Linked DNA regions of Cellulophaga algicola DSM 14237. The protein of the gene in region 2 interacts with the protein of the main gene of each other region in a pairwise test. Links are inferred from orthologs where the notes say so. Each region holds a gene or a part of one and is shown on either strand. Other genes may lie near its edges. The genes, in order: ligA and CELAL_RS05115.

Region 1 (9,733 bases), 3.7 Mb from region 2 along the record:
TAGAAAAACCAACGGTGGTAAAAAATAGTTTACAAAATGATATACTAGTAAACCAAGTAGGCTGCTTTGGAATTAATTTAGGTAGAATTGATTTCTATTTAGATCGCGAAAAAAATATGGCTGCTGACGGTATCAGTATTGCCGTTTAATAATCTATTCCATGATTTTTTCTAGAACGGACGCAACGAATAAAGATTTCATTGCTTTAACCAAAGAATTAGATGCTTATCTAAAAACTACAGATGGCGATGAACATGATTTTTACCATCAATTTAACGGAATAGAAAGTTTAAACACCGTCATAATTGCTTATCATAATGAAATCCCTATTGGTTGTGGAGCGATAAAACATTATAATGATTCTACACTAGAAATAAAGAGAATGTATGTAACCCCCAACTTTAGAGGAAAAGGAGTGGCTTCTAAAATTTTAAAGGAACTAGAACAATGGTCTAGAGATTTAAAATACACAACTTGCATTTTAGAAACAGGAACCAGACAGCTAGAAGCGATAGCACTATACCATAAAAACTTTTACAAACAAATATCTAATTACGGTCCTTATAATGAAGCTGAAAATAGTCTTTGTTTTAAAAAAACAATATAACTTATTATACTTCGTAAATTAGTTATAGCTATAAAAAATCTTATTTTCCCACAAAAAAATCGCTATAAATGGTAGTTTTTTAAATATTTGGCATCATCTTTGCCTTACTATAAGTATTAATAATTAATTTTTAAACATGAGTAAAGGAACAGTAAAATTCTTCAATGACACTAAAGGTTTTGGTTTTATCACTGAAGATGGTGTAGACAGAGATCACTTTGTACACATCTCTGGATTAATTGACGAAATTCGTGAAGGCGATGTTGTTGAGTTTGATCTAGAAGAAGGTAAAAAAGGTTTAAATGCGGTAAACGTAAAAGTACTATAATATATACTTTCTAGAATTTACAAAGTCCCATTCATTAATTTGAATGGGACTTTTTTTTATAGTGTACTTTCTACTATTTCTTGTAACTCATCTTCTAAACTAATTATCGGATACGTTTTCCCTGCTTGTCTGTACCAGAATCCTGCATTAAATTCATCTCCTTCTTTTCTATGCAAATAGGCATGAATCCAATTTCCTAATGGTGTATGTAAATCTTGAGCAATTGCATGAGATTTCTGCCAATCATCTTTTGCAACATACCACAATGCCTGTAACCCTTCTGGCCAACTGTGATCTGGTTTACTTTCTTCTAAAGCATATTGAAAATCTGTGTAATTATTTGGTATCATTTTGCTAATTTTTTTACTAGTTTACCTACCGTTAATCCCTGAACAACAATGGAGAATACAACAACAACATATGTAATTACTAAAAATAAATCTCTATTCATATCTTCAGAAAGCCCTAGTGCTAAAGCAATAGAGATGCCACCGCGTAAACCTCCCCAAGTCATAATAACATTTGTATTCGGAACAAAATCTAGTTTCTTTTCAAAGATCCGGATAGGTAATACTAAGGAAATATAACGACATAACAATATAATTGGTATTGCAAACAAGCCGGCTATGATATAATTTATATTGAATGTAAGGACCAACATTTCCATTCCTATTAACACAAATAACAACGTATTCAAAAGAATATCAATCAATTCCCAAAATTTATCTACATATGTTTCTGTGGTTTCAGACATTGAACTGTCACGCAACGTATCATTACCCACTACTAAACCAGCTGTAACCATTGCTAACGGTGCCGATAAATGTAATTTTTGCGCTATAACAGTACCTACCATTACTGTAGCTAAAGTAATAATAACTTCAATATCATAATCATCTATAGATTTCATCAATCTATAGGTAACCCAACCCAGTAACAAACCTAAAATAATTCCTCCTATTACTTCTACTCCAAATAATTCTACAACATCTAAAGCTGTTATTGTTTCGGTAGACGGACTCGCAAATTGATATATTGTCAAAAACACAACAACCCCTACCCCATCATTAAATAGCGATTCTCCAACAATTTTTGTTTCTAATTTTTTTGGAACTCCCGCTTTTTTTAAAATTCCGAGTACAGCTATAGGATCTGTAGGAGATATTAAAGCCCCAAATAACAAACAGTGAATATACTTCACCTCTAAACCAAAAATTTGCAACAGATAGAACACCGCCGTTCCTACCAAAAATGTAGAGACGAGGACTCCCAATGTAGAAAATAGCAATATTGGCCCTCGTTGAACTTTTAACTGTTCAAAATTAGTATGTAAAGCCCCTGCAAAGAGCAAAAAACTCAACATAACATCCAATAAAATAGATTTAAAATCAATTTGAGTTATGATGTACTTTTCAGCATTTAGCAATGTATCATCAAAATAACTCAAGGCAAATACTCCCAATGTAAAAACAATGGTAATCAACATTAACCCAATGGTATTGGGTAGCTTAAAAAAACGAACATTTATATAGCCAAATAAGGCCGAAAGAAATACCAGAATGGCAATGATCACAAAATAATCCATAAATCTGTTTGGTTAGGTGTTTTGCAAAAATGCGATAAAACAAGATGGTATAATAATACAATGACTAAAAATTATCCCTCAAGAATACACTTATCTATTAAATCTTCCTGTAGTATTCCCTTCAAGAATACCCATTACTTCTTTAACTGTTGCAAAATTAACATCACCTTCATAGGTATGTTTTAAAGCACAAGCTGCACTAGCAAATTGCATTGCTTTATAATCGTCAAACTCTTGCAGTCCATAAATTAATCCAGCAGCAAAAGCATCTCCAGTACCAATTCTATCTACAATATGAGTAATATCTAAGTCTTCTGTTTCCCTAAACTCCTTACCATTCCACATTCTAGCTCTTATTTTATGCCAAGAAGAATTCAAAGAAGTTCTTATTTTATCAAACACTTTTTCGATAGAAGGAAAACGCTCCATTAATTGTTTACTCGCAGCAATAAAATCATCATTAGAATAACTATATGTTGTTTCTAATACTTCATTAATTTCATTTATACCACCAATAAAAATGGTGGAGTACTCTAACAACTCCGAAAGCACTTCTTTAGCATCCCTACCATATTTCCAGAGTCCACTTCTATAGGTTGGATCTGCCGTAATAGTAATTCCTTTTTTTCTTGCTAAAATTAAACCATCACGCAGGGTTTCATATCCACCTTGACATAATGCTGGCGTAATTCCTGTCCAATGAAACCAAGATGCTTTTTTTAAGGAAGATTCCCAATCTACCATAGAAGGCTGTATCTCGGAAAAAGAAGAATGCGATCTATTGTACGATATTGAACTAGGCCGCATTACCGCCCCTACTTCTAAAAAGTAAACTCCCAATGGCCTATTAGAACGAACAATAGAAGATGTATTTACATCAAACTTATTCAAATAAGAAATGGCTGTATCTCCGATAAAATCATTAGAAATACAACTGATATGTTTTACTTTTCCCCCAAAATTTGAGATGGAAATACCCACATTAATCTCTGTACCTCCAAAATAAAATTCTAAAGTATTTGATTGTATAAACTTCTTATTTCCTTCTGGCGATAAACGCATTAATACTTCTCCGAAAGTTATTGTTTGATTCATTACGAAAACGTTTGATGAATTGCGAAATTAAATAAGAATTATGCCTTTTTAATATAAAAGGTGAATTAATAACAAATGTTCTTACAATTGACGAGTAGCAACACATCAATTAAAAACGAAATGAATAGCGTTACTCATTTAGTTTATCCAGTTACGCTGTTAGAAATAAGAAAGATGCCTTGCACCATAACTTAAAAACAACACCTTATGAGAAGTCTTCTTTGGTTAGTAGTCGTTATTTGTATTGTTTCAAGGCCTTTAGAAATGTTAGGAGTCGTACCCGGAATTGGACCAAATTATTTAGCACCTATTCTGATGGTAATCGCAGTTGTAGTAATCCTTTACAATATAACCACAGGAAGAAAGCCAATATAAAAAATATATTGAAAATGATGTGTATTCCTAAATAGCCCCTACAGCTTATTAAAGGATTAAAATTAATTAGTTAAAGCTGAACAATGATATCATTGTTCAGCTTTTTGGATTTATACTGTTTTCTTTTAAGTTTATCTTAGTTTCATGATGCTAGCAATGCTAAAAACTCATCTTCACTAATAATAGCAACTCCCAAACTTTCTGCTTTTGTTCGTTTACTAGGCCCCATTTTATCTCCAGCTACTAAAAATGTAGTTTTGGAAGATACTGATGAGCCTACTTTCCCGCCATTATCTTCAATTAATTTTTTGAGCTCATCACGACTCACTTTCTCAAACACACCTGATACAACAAAGATTTGCCCTTTTAATTCTTCGGTCTGGTTTTCTAATTTATCTGCGGATAACTCAAACTGAACACCATAACTTTTTAAACGCTCAATAGTTTCTTGATTGGTTTCATTTTGAAAAAATTCAACCACGCTATTGGCTATACGCTCTCCGATCTCATCAACCTTTACCAATTCTTCTACTGAGGCAACTTTCAAAGCATCTATATTCTTATAGGCTTTAGCCAATTTTTTAGCTACGGTCTCTCCAACGAACCGGATTCCTAAAGCAAAAAGCACTCGTTCAAAAGGTATAGAAACTGACGCTTTTACTCCATTCACCAAATTTTCAGCAGATTTTCCAGCCATACGCTCTAAAGGCATTACTTGCTCTTTAGTTAAGGTATATAAATCAGCGTAATTTTTAATCAATTGCTCTTTATACAAAAGCGCTACTGTTTCACCACCTAAACCTTCAATATCCATGGCTTTACGTGAAATATAATGCTGAATTCTTCCTGTAATTTGTGGAGGACACCCATAGAAATTAGGACAAAAATGTTTAGCATCTCCTTCCGCACGCTCTAACTCCGCATTACACTCAGGACAATGATCTATATATTTTGTGGGTACAGAATTACTTGGACGTTGTGCAAAATCTACTCCCACAATTTTTGGAATAATTTCTCCTCCTTTTTCAACAAAAACCGTATCTCCTTCGCGAATATCAAATTTCGCTATTTGATCTGCATTGTGCAGGGAAGCTCTTTTTACCGTAGTTCCTGCTAATAGTACAGGTACTAAATTAGCGACGGGAGTAATAGCTCCTGTTCTCCCTACTTGATACGTAATCTCATTTAAAAGCGTAGCAACCTGCTCTGCTTTAAATTTATATGCCATTGCCCAACGTGGCGATTTAGACGTGTACCCCAATTCTTCTTGGTACTGCAAGCTATTCACTTTAATAACCACACCATCTGTTTCGTATGGCAGTTCATGTCTATGAATATCCCAATATTCTACGAAAGCCATCACTTCATCGGTTGACTTGCAAAGTTGGGCTACCGTTGGCACTTTAAAACCCCAAACCCTCGCTTTTTCTAGCATTTGAAACTGCGATTCAATTCCTGTTTTCTCTCCTACAATACCATACAACAAGCATTCTAATGGTCGTTGTGCCACCAAAGCGCTATCTTGAAGCTTTAAGCTTCCCGATGCAGTATTCCTAGGATTCATATACGGGTCTTCCCCATTTTCTATACGTTCTGCATTCATTTTCGCAAAACCTTCAAAAGGTAAAACAATCTCTCCACGAATATCAAATTTGGGAGGATAATCACCTTTCAATTGTAATGGGATAGATTTAATTGTTTTTATATTATTAGTAACATCATCTCCTTGAAAACCATCGCCACGCGTAAGCGCACGCACCAACTGTCCGTTTTCATAGGTGATGCTTATAGAGGCACCATCATACTTAAGCTCACAAGTAAATGCTACAGGTACATCTCCTAAATTACGCTGAATTCGCTTTTCCCATTCTTCTAGATCTTCTTTAGAATAACTATTGTCTAAGGAATACATGCGACTGTCATGCACTATAGTTTTAAAATTTTTAGTAACCATACCGCCAACACGTAAACTAGGTGAGGTTGCATCATAAAACTCAGGATGTTTTTCTTCTAGATCTTGCAATTCTTTCAATTGCATGTCAAAATCATAATCAGATATCGTTGGAGTATCTAATACGTAATAATTGTAATTATGTTCTCGAAGTCCTATTCTTAGTGCTTCTATTTTTTGTTTACTCTCCATTTAAAACGATGGGTTATTTTATTTTTTTATTCCTTTCAACATTCGGTCATTACCAAACACATCTTGTCGCAGTTCAATATCAGAAAAATTATGTTCTCCTAAAAGAAGTTCGGTTTCTTTTCCTAAATATTGGTTAATTTCAAAATATAACTTACCTTTTTTTACCAAATTATGAGCCGCAAAATCAGTTATTTTTTTGTAAAATAATAAAGGGTTATTGTCTGCCACAAACAAAGCCAACCCTGGTTCATACTTTAATACATTAGCATTCATGGCCGCCTTTTCTAATTCACGCACGTAAGGCGGATTAGACACTATAATATCAAATTCTTCCTGCAAGGTTTCTATATCTAAAATACTTTCTTGGATAAAGTCGATAGCAACCTTATTTAACCTTGCATTCTGCTTTGCTACTGCAATAGCTTTTCCTGAAACATCTAAGGTATATACTTTCGAGTTTGGTAAATGTTTAGCCAGCGAGATAGGGATACATCCACTTCCAGTGCCTATGTCTAATATTTTTAATTTAGAGTGATGATCTTCAATATCGCCTAAAATCCAACGAACCAATTCTTCCGTCTCAGGTCTTGGTATCAACACATGTTCATTAACTATAAATTCCAAATCCATAAATTCCGTTTTACCAATAATATATTGAACAGGAACATGAAGTTTTAATTTACTCAAAGCTTCAAACAAAGGAGATTCATCTTCTTTAGCAACAATTAAATTAGGCTCCATTGCTAATACGAAGCGTTGTAACCCTAAATAATGTTCTATAAGCATATAAAAAAAACTATTTACTTCTTCTTTTTGATATGAAGCATCTAGCTCTTGGTGAAATATATTTTTAATTTCTTTTAAAAGCATACCCTCTTATTTTAAATCCTTCAACATCCAAACGGGACAAGAGAAATGACCTGTATTTCCCATAGGAGCTTCTAAATATTCAAAACCAGATTTCTTATATAATTTCTGAGCCGCTTCCATATAAGGCATCGTTTCTAAATACATTTTATCAAAACCATATTCTTTTGCTTTCTCTATGCAAGCATTTATCATTTGCGCCCCTACTCCTTTTCCTCTCGCTGCTTCTAAAAAATACATTTTCTGAAGCTCACATACATTGCCTTCATAATTTTCTAATTGTGCAATGCCACAACACCCAATAACTTCATGGTTTTCTTCTACCACAAAATAAGTTGCTTTAGGAACATTATAATTCTCAAACATATGATCTAGTGCTTTATCGGCATATGCCGTACCTACTTTTGGCACTCCTAAATCTACCAATACTTTACGAACAACTTTTGCTACGTCTGCATTATCTTTTTGTTGAATTTCCCGAATTGTAATACTTCCCATAATTTCCTAAAACGATATCTATATAATATCCTATTTTTGCGACGTGAAGATACATGAATTTTATATTTTACGTTGCATACAAATTGCTCAAAACGGTTTAGGAACTACAGCTCCCAACCCAATGGTTGGTGCTGTTATCGTGCATGAAAATAAAATTATAGGGGAAGGTTACACAAGTCCATATGGCGGCCCACATGCTGAAGTAAACGCTATTAATGCAGTTGCAGACAAAAACTTGCTTGTAAACGCAACAATATATGTAACCCTTGAACCCTGTTCTCACCATGGTAAAACGCCTCCTTGTGCAGATTTGATTATTAAACACAAAATTAAAAATGTTGTCGTGGGACTTTTAGATCCGCATGAAAAAGTAGCAGGTCAGGGTATTCAAAAACTAAAAGATGCTGGATGTACTGTTACTGTTGGTGTTTTAGAAAACGAATGCAGAGAACACCACAAACGTTTTTTAACTTTTCAAGAAAAAAATAGACCTTATATTATTTTAAAATGGGCAGAAACAGCAGATGGTTTTATTGCTCCAGAATTAGCCCTAAGAACTAAAGAAAAACAACCTTTTTGGATTACCAATACGTACTCTAGACAACTTGTACATCAATGGCGAGCAGAAGAACAAGCCATTTTAGTAGGTACCCATACTGTACTAGCAGATAATCCGAAATTAGATGTACGCAGTTGGACAGGCAAGAACCCAACACGGATTATTTTAGATCGGAATTTAAAAATTAATACTACTTTTCATGTAGTAGATAAAAGTATAAAAACCATTATTTTTACTGAGATTTTAGAGGAGTCACGGTACCAAAGTGAGGTAATTTATATTCCGATAGATTTCAAAAAAAATATAGCTTCTCAAATCTGTACAGCACTTTACCTTCAAAATATACAAAGTGTTATTATAGAAGGTGGCTTGCAAACCCTACAAACTTTCATTGCAGAAAACTTATGGGATGAAGCCCGCATATTTAAAGGGAATTCTTTATTTAAACGCGGTGTAAAAGCGCCTATAATAGCTACTAGAACTTTGAAAGAAACTAGAAACATAGAAAAAGACATTTTAAACCTATATTACAATGATTAAGAATATAATTTTTGATTTTGGAGATATTTTCATCAACCTAGATAAACCCGCAGTTTTTAAAGCCCTAACTAAAGTTGGTTACACTGAAATTACACCGGAATTAGATGAAATTTTTAAAACCTACGAAATGGGTTTACTAACTTCTGATGATTTTATATTAAAACTTAAAAAGATTTTCCCAAGTGCTACTTCGAAAGAAATTAAAGACGCATGGAATAGTATCCTTTTAGATTTCCCTGAAAACCGATTACTATTTCTAGAGCTATTGGCTTCCGAAAAGAAATATCGGTTATTTTTATTGAGTAACACCAATGAAATTCATATTGATCACGCCATAGAATATATGGGGGCAGATCGGTTTAATAGATTTAAAGCCTGTTTTGAAAAATTTTACTTGTCTCACGAAATAAATTTAAGAAAACCTAACAAAGATATTTACGAATTTGTTTTATCAGAAAACAATCTTATTGCTGAAGAAACTTTTTTTGTGGATGACACTAAAGAAAACACAGACACTTCGTCTGCATTAGGAATTAAAAGTTGGAATTTAATAGTAGGTAAAGAAGATATTACGCAATTAAAGAGCAAATTGTAGATGATCGATTTAATATTATGCATCCTCTTTTCTAGTTCACTCTTTGTGATCTTTAAACTTTATAATACGTATAAAGTCCAAACCCTTTTTGCAATAATCACCAACTATTTTGTTGCAGCTATTTTTTCAATTTTCTTTTACGAAGAGTCTATAGATTTTTCAACACTACCCAGTAAAGCCTGGTTTTTGCCCACTATAAGCCTTGGTTTTTTATTTATATTAGTTTTCTATATTACCGCAAAAACATCACAACAAATTGGTGTTTCTGTAGCCTCTGTATCTTCTAAAATGTCATTAGTTATTCCTGTACTTGCAGGTGTAATCTTGTATAAAGAAGAACTAGGAACACTTAAAATAGTCGGAATAATTCTAGCACTCATTGCTGTATATTTTGCCTCTTTAAAAGACCGCACAATTACTGTAAAGACAGGAACGCTAGTACTACCTTTGCTTTTATTTCTGGGATCTGGATTCGTAGATACCAGTATTAAATACATACAAACCACCTACGTATCTAAACAAGAATTTCCTTTTTTTTGCA
Region 2 (10,938 bases):
GGTTTTTAACTCTTCCAAAAAAAATAGATACGATGTTAAAATTAAGAAAAGCAAGGATATAGAACTTCTCAGATGCATAGTACACATCATGCGCTTACACACCTATGAACAAACTGTAAAAATCTTAGACATAAAAAAGGTTCCTTAAGTAAAGGAACCTTTTTTATTATCTATTAAAAGTTATATTACCTTCTTCCTCCAAATACTTGTAAAGCCCAATATGCAAGAGTAGCAACGGAACCAATAGCCGCTACTAAATAGGTTCTTGCAGCCCATTTCAAAGCATCTTCTGCGCCAGCATATTCATCTGGAGCTAACATATTTGTATTCTTTAACCATGCCAATGCACGATGGCTTGCATCATATTCTACGGGTAAGGTAACTAAACTAAAAATCGTAGCAAAACTCATCATAACTAGACCTGCGACTGCGACATAATACCCAATTCCAAATCCAGCAGCTGCACCTAACATTAGTCCACCAAATACGATCCACATAGACATGCTAGAGGTAACGTTTACAATAGGAACTAATTTAGATCGTAAGCCTAACCATTGATAGGCTTGCGCATGTTGTACCGCATGACCACATTCGTGAGCCGCAACTGCTGCCGCAGAAGCATTACGCTGATTATAGACCCCTTCACTTAAATTTACAGTCTTATTTGAAGGATTATAATGGTCTGTTAACATGCCCGGTGTAGAAATTACTTTTACATCACGAATACCATTATCCGCTAGCATTTTTTCAGCAATTTCTGCACCGCTCATGCCATTTCTTAAATGTATTTTTGAGTATTGCTCAAATTTGCTTTTCAGCTTCCTGCTTACTAACCAACTAACTAATGCAATCGCTCCTATTAATATATAATATCCGTACATAATTTTTTATTTTAAAACTTAAATATAGCAAAGATTCTTTGCTATACTATACTAACGCAAAAATCCCGCCAAAATTTTCCAACACGTAAATGTGGAAAATTTGGCAGGACTTTAAAACTTTTGAGAATGAATTAGCTTAAGAAGCCCATTCAAATGCCTCAATAATTTCTTTATAAACTACTTCACCTTCAGAAATATTTAAACCTTTCTGTAGTCCCGGATCAGAAGCTAATGCTTTTTTCCAACCCATATTAGCAATCTTAATAGCGTAAGCTGTAGTTACGTTAGTAAGCGCTATAGTAGAAGTATAAGGTACCGCACCTGGCATATTTGCAACAGAATAATGTACAATTTCATCTATAATATAAATAGGATCTTCATGCGTTGTAGGTCTTGTTGTTTCTACACAACCTCCTTGATCTACAGCAACATCTACAATAACAGCACCAGACTTCATGGTTTTTAGCATGTCTCTAGTAATTAAATTTGGCGCTTTTTTACCTTTAAGTAAAACACCACCAATTATAAGATCATGTGTTTGTACAAATTCTCTAATGTTGTATTCGTTAGAAAATAACGTAGTACAGTTATTTGGTAAAACGTCATTTGCATAACGCAAACGTTTCATGTCAACATCCAAAATAGTTACCTGAGCACCTAAACCAGATGCCATTTTAGCAGCTTGCATACCTACTACCCCTGCACCAAGTATTAAAACTTTTCCTGGAGGAACTCCTGGTACACCACCTAATAATAGTCCACGACCTTTTACTGGTTTTTCTAAATATTTTGCCCCTTGTTGGATAGACATTCTACCAGCAACTTCAGACATTGGCGTTAATAATGGTAAGCCACCATCTTTATCTTCTACTGTTTCATAAGCAATACAGACAGCACCACTTTCTATCATAGCCTTAGTTAAAGGCTCGCTTGAAGCAAAATGGAAGTATGTGAATACAATTTGTCCTTTTTTAATAAGGCTGTATTCTTCCTGAATAGGTTCTTTAACCTTTACAATCATTTCAGCGATAGCATATACCTCTTCAATGGTTTCAAGAATTGTAGCTCCAGCATCTACATAAGCTTCATCTAAGAAACCACTATTATCACCTGCTGTTGACTGTACAAATACTTCATGGTTGTGTTTTACAAGTTCAAAAACACCACCTGGAGTCATTCCTACACGACTCTCATTGTTTTTAATTTCCTTAGGGATACCTATTTTCATTTGCTTTGTATATTAAAACTTTCGTTAAAAAAGATAAATCTCTGTAAGATATGAATTTGATAATCAGATTATAGCAAGAAATTTATAATAAAAAACAAACTAAAAAAGACAAAGGCAAATATTAAGTTTTTTCAACAAACAAATTAATTCGCCAATGTCAATTTTAATTATAATTAGTCGCGTCAAATTTGCTACAAATAGTTATAATAAAAAAACAAAAACCAGTAAAATTGTGATGGTTTAGCTAATAATCAAACTTTTAACAATAAGCCCTGTATTGTTTTGCTGAAATTATAAAATTGATGCTTAAAATTCAGATTTTCGAATAAAGTGTTACAGAATTGTCAACCTTAAACAAACTACGAAGAAAAAACACCAATCTACTGCATTTACTGCTGCAGATTGGTGTTAAATAAAATTTACCCTACTATATTGATAATTTTACCAGGAACAATAATTACCTTTTTAGGTGCTCTTCCTGCTAATTGTTGTATTGTTTTTTCATGAGCCATTACTGCTTCTTCTATCTGATCTTTAGTAAAATCCATCGGAAGCTCTAATTTAAAACGCATTTTTCCATTAAAAGAAACTGGATATTCTTTACTACTCTCTACTAAATGTGATGCTTCAAACTTTGGAAACGGTGCTGTAGCAATAGATGCTGTATGTCCTAATTTACTCCATAATTCTTCCGCGATATGTGGTGCGTAAGGCGATACTAAAACAATTAACGCCTCTAGCACTTCTCTACTCGTACATTTCTGTGCAGACAGTTCATTTACCGCAATCATAAAGGTAGATACCGAGGTATTAAATGAGAAATTCTCAATATCTTCTTGTACTTTCTTTATGGTTTTATGCAAAGTTTTTAAATCCTCCCCCGACCCCTCCGAAGGAGGGGTGTTTGTTACGTAAAAAGCTCCATTTTCTCCAGAATGGTACAAACGCCATAATTTTTTAAGAAAACCATGAGTACCTGTAATACCAGCTGTATTCCAAGGCTTAGATTGCTCTAATGGCCCTAAAAACATCTCATACAAACGCAAACTGTCTGCCCCATACTCTACACAAATACTATCCGGACTTACCACATTGTATTTAGATTTAGACATTTTTTCTACTTCGCGAGAAACTTTAAATTCCCCTCCCGACCTCCCCGAAGGGGAGGAGTTCTCATCGTAAAACTCACCATTGTCCAAAATAAAAGTAGCATCCTTATACTCTTTCCTCCAATTTTTAAACATTTCAACATCTAATTCATCTGAAGCATTTACAAACGATACATCAACGTGCGTTTCGTAATAATTTCTGGAATTATTCTCAATTACAACTTTTCCTTTTAAATTTAATTTCTCTATTTCTTTTTCAATTATAGAGGTTAGCTTCTTATCAATCGATAAAACAAAATCATTATGTTCTTGTTCTTCGTTATTTTTAACATCTCCATAATAAACCCTAATGAGCTTAATTACGTCATTAGAAATAAATGTATTTTCTAAAATCTTATATTTATCACTCAATTCATCAATTAAATCCAACTCTTCTTGTGTAAGATCCACATCAGAAAATCTTGAAATATTATAACCCACTCTATGAACAAAAGCACTTGTCCCCGTAATCATTCCTTGATTGATCAGTTTTTTAGCAAACTCGTTTTTAGGCACTACCCCTTTATCAAACAAGAATTTTTGCCAAAAACGAGCATATAATAAATGTCCTGTTGCATGCTCACTACCACCAATGTATAAATCTACATCTTGCCAATAGTCCATCGCCTCTTTAGAGAATATTTCATTCTCATTATTGGGGTCCATATAGCGGTTAAAGTAGAAACTACTCCCCGCCCAACCTGGCATGGTATTTAATTCTAAGGGCCACACCGTGGCGTTATTTATCTTACTGTTATCTACAACCTGGTTAGAAACCGTGTCCCAGGCCCAAACGGTAGCATTCCCTAATGGTGGCTCACCAGTTTCGGTGGGTAAATATTTTTCTACTTCTGGTAATGCAATTGGTAAATGCTTCGCATCTATCATTTGCGGCATACCATCTACATAATATACTGGGAAAGGTTCTCCCCAATACCGTTGTCTGCTAAAAACAGCATCACGCAAACGGTAGTTAATTTTCCCTTTTCCTTGTCCTATTTTTTCCAATTCATAAATTGCTAATTTCATCGCTTTTTTATACGGCAATCCGCTTAAGAAATCAGAATTTGCAATTACAGTTTTATCTTTATCAGCATGTGCTTCTTCAGAAATATCTACGCCTTCAAATACATTAGGAATAGCTATATTGAATTTTTTAGCAAAATCATAATCACGCTGATCACCACAAGGCACTGCCATAACCGCTCCTGTACCGTATCCTGCTAAAACATAATCACCAATCCAAATCGGAATCGGCTCTTTGGTAAAAGGATGCTCTGCATAAGCCCCCGTGAATACTCCTGAAATGGTTTTAACATCTGCCATACGCTCCCGCTCGCTACGTTTTGCGGTTGCCTCAATATATGCATCTACCGCTGCTTTCTGCTCTGGAGTGGTTATTTTAGCTACCAACTCATGCTCTGGCGCCAGCGTCATAAAAGAAACTCCGAAAATAGTATCAGGGCGCGTGGTAAACACATCAATCCCCCTAACCCCCGAAGGGGGAACTTCCTTGCTAATTGCAAGCTCATTTGTTATACTTTTTAAGACTGTGTCTAAATCTCCTATAACTTCTTCATTCGTAAAACGAATGACTTTAAAACCTCTAGCATTTAAAACATCTGTACGTACTTGATCTGCCTCTTTTTGAGTATCATGAATAGCCCCATCAACCTCAATAACTAATTTCTTAGAAAGGCATACAAAATCAACTATGAAATCAGCAATTAGATGTTGTCTTCTAAATTTATCTCCACTATTTTTCCCTTTCAAACTTTCCCACAACACAGCTTCTGCCTCTGTAGGATTATTTCGCATCTCTTTAGCTTTTTCCAATAATAAATGCGAATTATTACCCCCAGTCATATACCCAGGAGCAGTTCCCTTTCCTTCGGAGGGGGCTAGGGGGAGGATTTGAAACGTTACTGAAGCACCTTGACTTCTACCAATCCAATTGGTTTGTGAATCTTTAAGCGGTTGTGGCCAATCTACCGTAGTCAAATCATCTAACAAACGTTGTGCATATGCAGAAATTCGCATACTCCATTGTGTCATTTTTTTACGGATAACAGGGTGACCACCGCGTTCTGAAACTCCGTTTACAATCTCATCATTTGCTAAAACCGTACCTAATTCTGGGCACCAGTTCACTTCAGTTTCAGCCAAATATGTTAACCTATATTGTAAAAGTAATTCTTGTTGCTTTTTAGTGTCAAATGCTTTCCACTCCTCTGCCGTAAAAGCAATAATATCTTCATCAGAAACAGCATTTACTGTTGCATTACCTTCTTTTTCAAAAAGAGCAATCAATGTAATTATGTCTTCTGCCTTATTAGAATTATTATTATACCAAGAGTTGAACAACTGAATAAAAATCCACTGTGTCCATTTATAATACTCCGGAGTAGACGTACGTACTTCTCTACTCCAATCAAAAGAGAAACCAATTTTATCTAATTGCTCTCTATATCTTTTAATATTAGTTGCTGTAGTTGTTGCTGGATGCTGCCCTGTTTGAATAGCATATTGTTCTGCTGGCAAGCCAAAAGAATCATATCCCATTGGGTGCAATACATTAAACCCCTTATGTCTTTTATAACGTGCATAAATATCACTAGCAATATACCCTAACGGATGCCCAACATGGAGTCCTGCTCCAGAAGGATAAGGAAACATATCTAAGACATAAAACTTTTCTTTATCAGAATTGTTCTCTGCTTTAAACGTTTGGTTTTCTGCCCAATATTTTTGCCATTTGGCTTCAATTTCTGTGAAATCGTAGTTCATTATATAAAGTTTGTTTAAACCCTGATGGTTTTAATGCGGAGCAAAAATACCTTTATTATGGGAAAAAGGAAAAGATAATGGCCGCTTAGCATTAACAATTACATCAGAAACAAGAATTTAGACCTATAACCAACCTTATATTAGGTCACAAATTAACATGCATTATTGATTACTCAAATATGAAAACGACCTTTTTAAGCACTAAAAGCATCATTTATAGTAAAAAACAAGATATTATTAGCACAAAATGTTAACAGTGATTTCATATTAAATATACTTTCCTATTTTTACATATCGTTTTCACAAATTATGAGTAAATCTTTCGAGCGCTATCAACAACGTAAATTAATATCGAGCTATTTTTCTGTAGTCTTAAGCATAGGTCTTGTGCTTTTTCTATTAGGTATTTTAGGCTTATTGGTTTTAAATACAAAAAAACTAGCCGATCATTTTAAAGAACAAATAACCATCTCTGTCTTTTTAAAAGACAATGCAAAGCAGGTAGAAATAGACCAACTCCAGAAAAGCTTAGTCATGGCAGCATATACCAAAGCCGCTACCTACGTTTCTAAAGAAGAAGCAGCAGCACAGCACAGCGAAGATATTGGCGAAAATTTTCAAGATTTCCTAGGGTATAATCCACTAAAAAACTCCATTGATGTTCAATTAAATGCAGATTTTGTGACCCCAGAGCAACTAGAAGAAATAGCAACAGAAATTACAACCAAAGGATATGTAGAAGAAGTTAGCTATGACAAACCATTAATTGGTTTACTTAATGAAAATGTAAAACGAATTAGCTTCTGGATTTTAGTAGCCAGTAGCATTTTTACTTTTATTGCCGTTTTACTCATTAACAGCTCCATACGCCTGTCTATCTATTCCAAGCGTTTTATTATTAAAACGATGCAAATGGTAGGCGCTACCAAAGTGTTTATTCGCAAACCATTTATTTGGACAAATATTAAACTAGGCCTACTGGGCGCTATTTTAGCAATGCTCGCATTAGCCGGAGTTTTATACTATGTGAATGAAAATTTCCCAGAATTGGGCCTCATGGAAGACCCTATTATTCTCCTGATTCTTTTTTCTAGTGTTTTTATTTTAGGCTTGTTAATTTCACTTATTAGCACCTACTTTGCAACACAACGTTTTTTAAATCTAAGAACAGACGAATTATATTATTAAATTTGCAGCATGGCATACAAGAGCGACAATTCAAATCCGGATTCTAAAAAAGAATTTATCTTTCAAAATAAGAATTACACCTTCATGTTTATTGGCCTTGCTTTTATAGTAATAGGGTTTATATTAATGAGCGGCGGAGGTAGTGATGACCCTAACGTTTTTAATCCTGAAATATATAGTTTTAGAAGAATCCGTTTAGCACCAACGCTTGTCCTTATAGGCTTAGGTATAGAAATCTACGCTATTTTGTTGAACCCTCATAAGAAAAATTAATTGGAAGTTATAGACGCAATAATCCTCGGGATAATTCAAGGATTAACAGAATTTCTACCTGTTTCATCAAGTGGACATTTAGAATTAGGAAAAGCTATTTTAGGAGACCATTCTGTACCCGAAGAGAGCCTTTTATTCACGGTAGTTCTTCATTTTGCAACAGCATTGAGTACGCTTGTTGTTTTTAGAAAAGATGTTTGGGAATTACTTTGTGGACTTTTTCAATTTAAATGGAATGAAGAAACTCAATTCTCTATAAAAATTATTATTTCAATGCTACCAGCTGTTTTTGTTGGTTTGTTTTTTGAAAAACAATTAGAAAGCTTTTTTGGCGGCAATGTTCGCTTTGTAGGCTTCATGCTACTAGTTACTGCAGTACTTCTTTACTTAGCAGACAAAGCTAAAGACACGGATAAAAAAGTTAGTTTTAAAAGTGCCTTTTTGGTTGGTATTTCTCAAGCCATAGCCATGCTACCTGGTATCTCTAGAAGTGGAGCAACTATTTCTACCTCTGTATTATTAGGGGTTGATAAAACTAAAGCCGCACGTTTTTCATTTTTAATGGTAGTTCCTTTAATTTTTGGTAAGATTTTTAAAGACTTATTAGGAGGAGAACTTACTTTTGATGGAGACAATAATGTTGCTATGGGTGCCGGTTTTATTGCTGCATTTATCGCAGGATTAGGAGCTTGTACTTGGATGATTCAACTCGTTAAGAAAAGCAAGCTTTCCTATTTCGCTATTTATTGTTTAATAGTAGGGCTTATTGCCATCGCCTATGGATATTTAGCATAACACACACTTAAAAATAGCTATTGAAAACTAAAGAAGATTTTTTAGAAGGACAAACACTTTTGATTGACAAACCATTAGAATGGTCTTCTTTCCAAGCGGTTAATTCTATTAAATGGAGTATCCGAAGAAAATTTGAGCTTAAAAAAATAAAAGTTGGTCACGCGGGCACCTTAGATCCTTTAGCGACAGGATTGCTGTTAATTTGCACAGGGAAATCTACCAAAACAATTAACGAACTTCAAGGTCAAGCAAAAGAATATACAGGAACTATAACTTTAGGAGGTACCACACCTTCTTATGATTTAGAATCTGAAATTAATGAAACCTTTCCTACCGAACATATTACCGAGGCCTTAATAAAAGAAGCTACTCAGCAATTTTTAGGTGAAATTGAACAAGCGCCACCTATTTTTTCAGCTTTAAAAAAAGACGGAAAACGTTTGTATGAATATGCAAGAGAAGGTATTGAAGTAGAAATAAAAAAGCGGCCAATTACTATTCACGAATTTGAGATTACCGCTATTGAAGATAACATAGTATCTTTTAGAGTAGCATGCAGCAAAGGCACCTATATTAGGTCTTTAGCCCATGATTTTGGGATTGCCCTGAAATCTGGAGCACATTTATCATCACTTAGAAGAACCAAAATAGGGAATTACAACGTAGATAATGCTATAACCACAGAGGCATTTAATAAGTTATTAAATCCTGAATCTGAAGAAAATCTTTAGAAAAAGAGCATTTTCGTTGTTGTTCAACGATTTGATAAAATAATATTCTAAAAAAGTGGTTAATAGGAATATGAGTTTAAATAAAAGTCAACTTTCATTATTAATCACAATTTTTTCAATGGCCATAGTGGTGTTGGGTTTATACAACGTACATTTAGGTTCATCGGAAAAAGAAGAGTATGTAGTGGAATTAGCTTTACTTGAGGAAGATCCTGAAGAACTTTTAGACGAAGAGGAACAAGAACTACAAGACCAAAAAGAAGCAGAAGCTATTAAAAGTCACATGGCTTTTAATGAAACAGCTAAAGCGAGTCAAGGAAACCCAGAGCCTTTAAAGACATTAGAAGAATTAATGGAAGAAGCAGAAAATGCCTCTGACAGCGATGAACCTAACGAACTTCTAACATCTGATTCTGGCGCATATGCTGCAAATTTAAAAGAACTTAAAAAAAAGCGTCAAGAAGCAAAACAATTACTTGGTGAACGCGAAGCTCAGAAAGATGTACCTACTAATAATTTAGCAAAACGCAGGACATCTATCTCTTACTCCTTAATAGACAGAAACCACTACAACTTACCTGTACCCATTTACACATGTATTGAAGGCGGTAAAATTGTAGTTAATATTGTCGTAGATAGTCAAGGTACTGTAACAGATGCCAACTTTAATAAAAGCAGCTCTAGCACTAGCAATGGTTGCTTAATAGATAATGCTTTAGAATATGCCTATAAAGCATCTTTCAATAAATCTACAAAAGATAGCCAGAAAGGTACCATCACCTATTTATTCCAAGAGAAGGCCCGCTAATAAATCTTCCGCAGTATGTACCCCTTTATCTTTTGTATACCAAATTTGCAAATCTTGCTTAAATTCTGGCGTTAACGTCCCGTGTGTATTTTTATAATCATTAACCAATTGAGTTGCCTTAGAAGGTCTTGGACCCCACTCTGAAAATACAGTATTCGTAGCATCATCAATCATTATTAACTTAGGAATAGATAAGGTGCCATTGTACAAAAATTGATTCATCAATTCTAAGTTTTCATCACGGAGAATAACTTTAAAATCAATATTAGGATTGAGACTCGCTAATTTATTCATTACAGGCATAGTTTGCGCAGCATCACCACACCAGCTTTCTGTAAGTACCAACCAGGTAACTTTTCTTTGAACGCTCTCTATTTTTTCTATTATATCCTCTGAAAACTTAAGCGTTTTATCTAAACGTTTCATACGTTTATTATTAAGCAGGGTATAATCTGCAAGCGCTTCATTTTGAACGGTTCCTGTAGATTTTTTATCTACTACTAAATCTGAAACTGTAGTTCTATATTCTTGATAAGTCATTGCCTTAGCTAGGCTTGCCTTTAGTAATTCTGAAACTTCTTGGGAGTTCTTTTTGGTAGCTACGATATTCATGATTGTTTTATTTGGGGTAAAATTAATAGCTAAGTTTTATATAAAAACTGAGTTACATCATGTTTGTAGAAAAAAGGAGCGAAAACTTACAAATGTCTTTTTTTTATCATTCCACCTCTGGTGTCGTTAATACTATTCATTACCACAAAAGCATGAGCATCTATTTTAGATATTTCTATATTCAACCTACGTATCTCTAGCCTTGTGATAACGGTATAAATAACATCATAATCTTTCTGAGCGCCCCCATCTTTACTAAAACCTCCTTTGGCTCTATATATCGTTAAACCTCTACCTAATTTTTCAGAAATCATAACTCTAATTTCTTCACTCTTATTAGAAATAATGGTAACCCCTGTATATTCCTCAATACCATCTACCACAAAGTCTAAGGTCTTGGAAGCAGACAAATAGGTTAACATAGAATATAAAGCTGTTTCTATAGATAAGAAATAGGCCGCTGCTAAAAAGATAACAATGTTAATTA

The links.
Region 1: the proteins of CELAL_RS05115 (region 2) and ligA interact in binary tests that used the Escherichia coli proteins (3 or more experiments, as listed by UniProt). The link is inferred for Cellulophaga algicola DSM 14237 from one-to-one orthologs.

Annotation. Positions count from the first base shown.
Region 1 is NC_014934.1:4,877,174-4,886,906, forward strand. Bases 3,634-6,537 are described here. They hold ligA (NAD-dependent DNA ligase LigA), read right to left. Parts: upstream 6,134-6,537; coding sequence 4,133-6,133; downstream 3,634-4,132. Other genes in these bases: CELAL_RS22250 (lmo0937 family membrane protein), read left to right, coding at 3,823-3,990; prmC (peptide chain release factor N(5)-glutamine methyltransferase), read right to left, coding at 6,152-6,537. Outside these bases: CELAL_RS21185 (bifunctional metallophosphatase/5'-nucleotidase), read left to right, coding at 1-149; CELAL_RS21190 (GNAT family N-acetyltransferase), read left to right, coding at 161-607; CELAL_RS21195 (cold-shock protein), read left to right, coding at 744-935; CELAL_RS21200 (hypothetical protein), read right to left, coding at 992-1,285; CELAL_RS21205 (cation:proton antiporter), read right to left, coding at 1,282-2,520; CELAL_RS21210 (sugar kinase), read right to left, coding at 2,611-3,615; more of prmC, read right to left, coding at 6,538-7,003; CELAL_RS21225 (GNAT family N-acetyltransferase), read right to left, coding at 7,010-7,498; bifunctional diaminohydroxyphosphoribosylaminopyrimidine deaminase/5-amino-6-(5-phosphoribosylamino)uracil reductase RibD, read left to right, coding at 7,542-8,597; CELAL_RS21235 (HAD hydrolase-like protein), read left to right, coding at 8,590-9,192; CELAL_RS21240 (DMT family transporter), read left to right, coding at 9,193-9,733. UniProt on the Escherichia coli protein: DNA ligase that catalyzes the formation of phosphodiester linkages between 5'-phosphoryl and 3'-hydroxyl groups in double-stranded DNA using NAD as a coenzyme and as the energy source for the reaction.
Region 2 is NC_014934.1:1,191,245-1,202,182, forward strand. Bases 2,329-6,437 are described here. They hold CELAL_RS05115 (leucine--tRNA ligase), read right to left. Parts: upstream 6,045-6,437; coding sequence 2,529-6,044; downstream 2,329-2,528. Other genes in these bases: CELAL_RS05120 (cell division protein FtsX), read left to right, coding at 6,354-6,437. Outside these bases: CELAL_RS05105 (zinc metallopeptidase), read right to left, coding at 186-881; ald (alanine dehydrogenase), read right to left, coding at 1,018-2,109; more of CELAL_RS05120, read left to right, coding at 6,438-7,232; CELAL_RS05125 (DUF3098 domain-containing protein), read left to right, coding at 7,242-7,505; CELAL_RS05130 (undecaprenyl-diphosphate phosphatase), read left to right, coding at 7,506-8,300; tRNA pseudouridine(55) synthase TruB, read left to right, coding at 8,321-9,031; CELAL_RS05140 (energy transducer TonB family protein), read left to right, coding at 9,102-9,839; CELAL_RS05145 (thioredoxin family protein), read right to left, coding at 9,816-10,451; CELAL_RS05150 (YitT family protein), read right to left, coding at 10,538-10,938.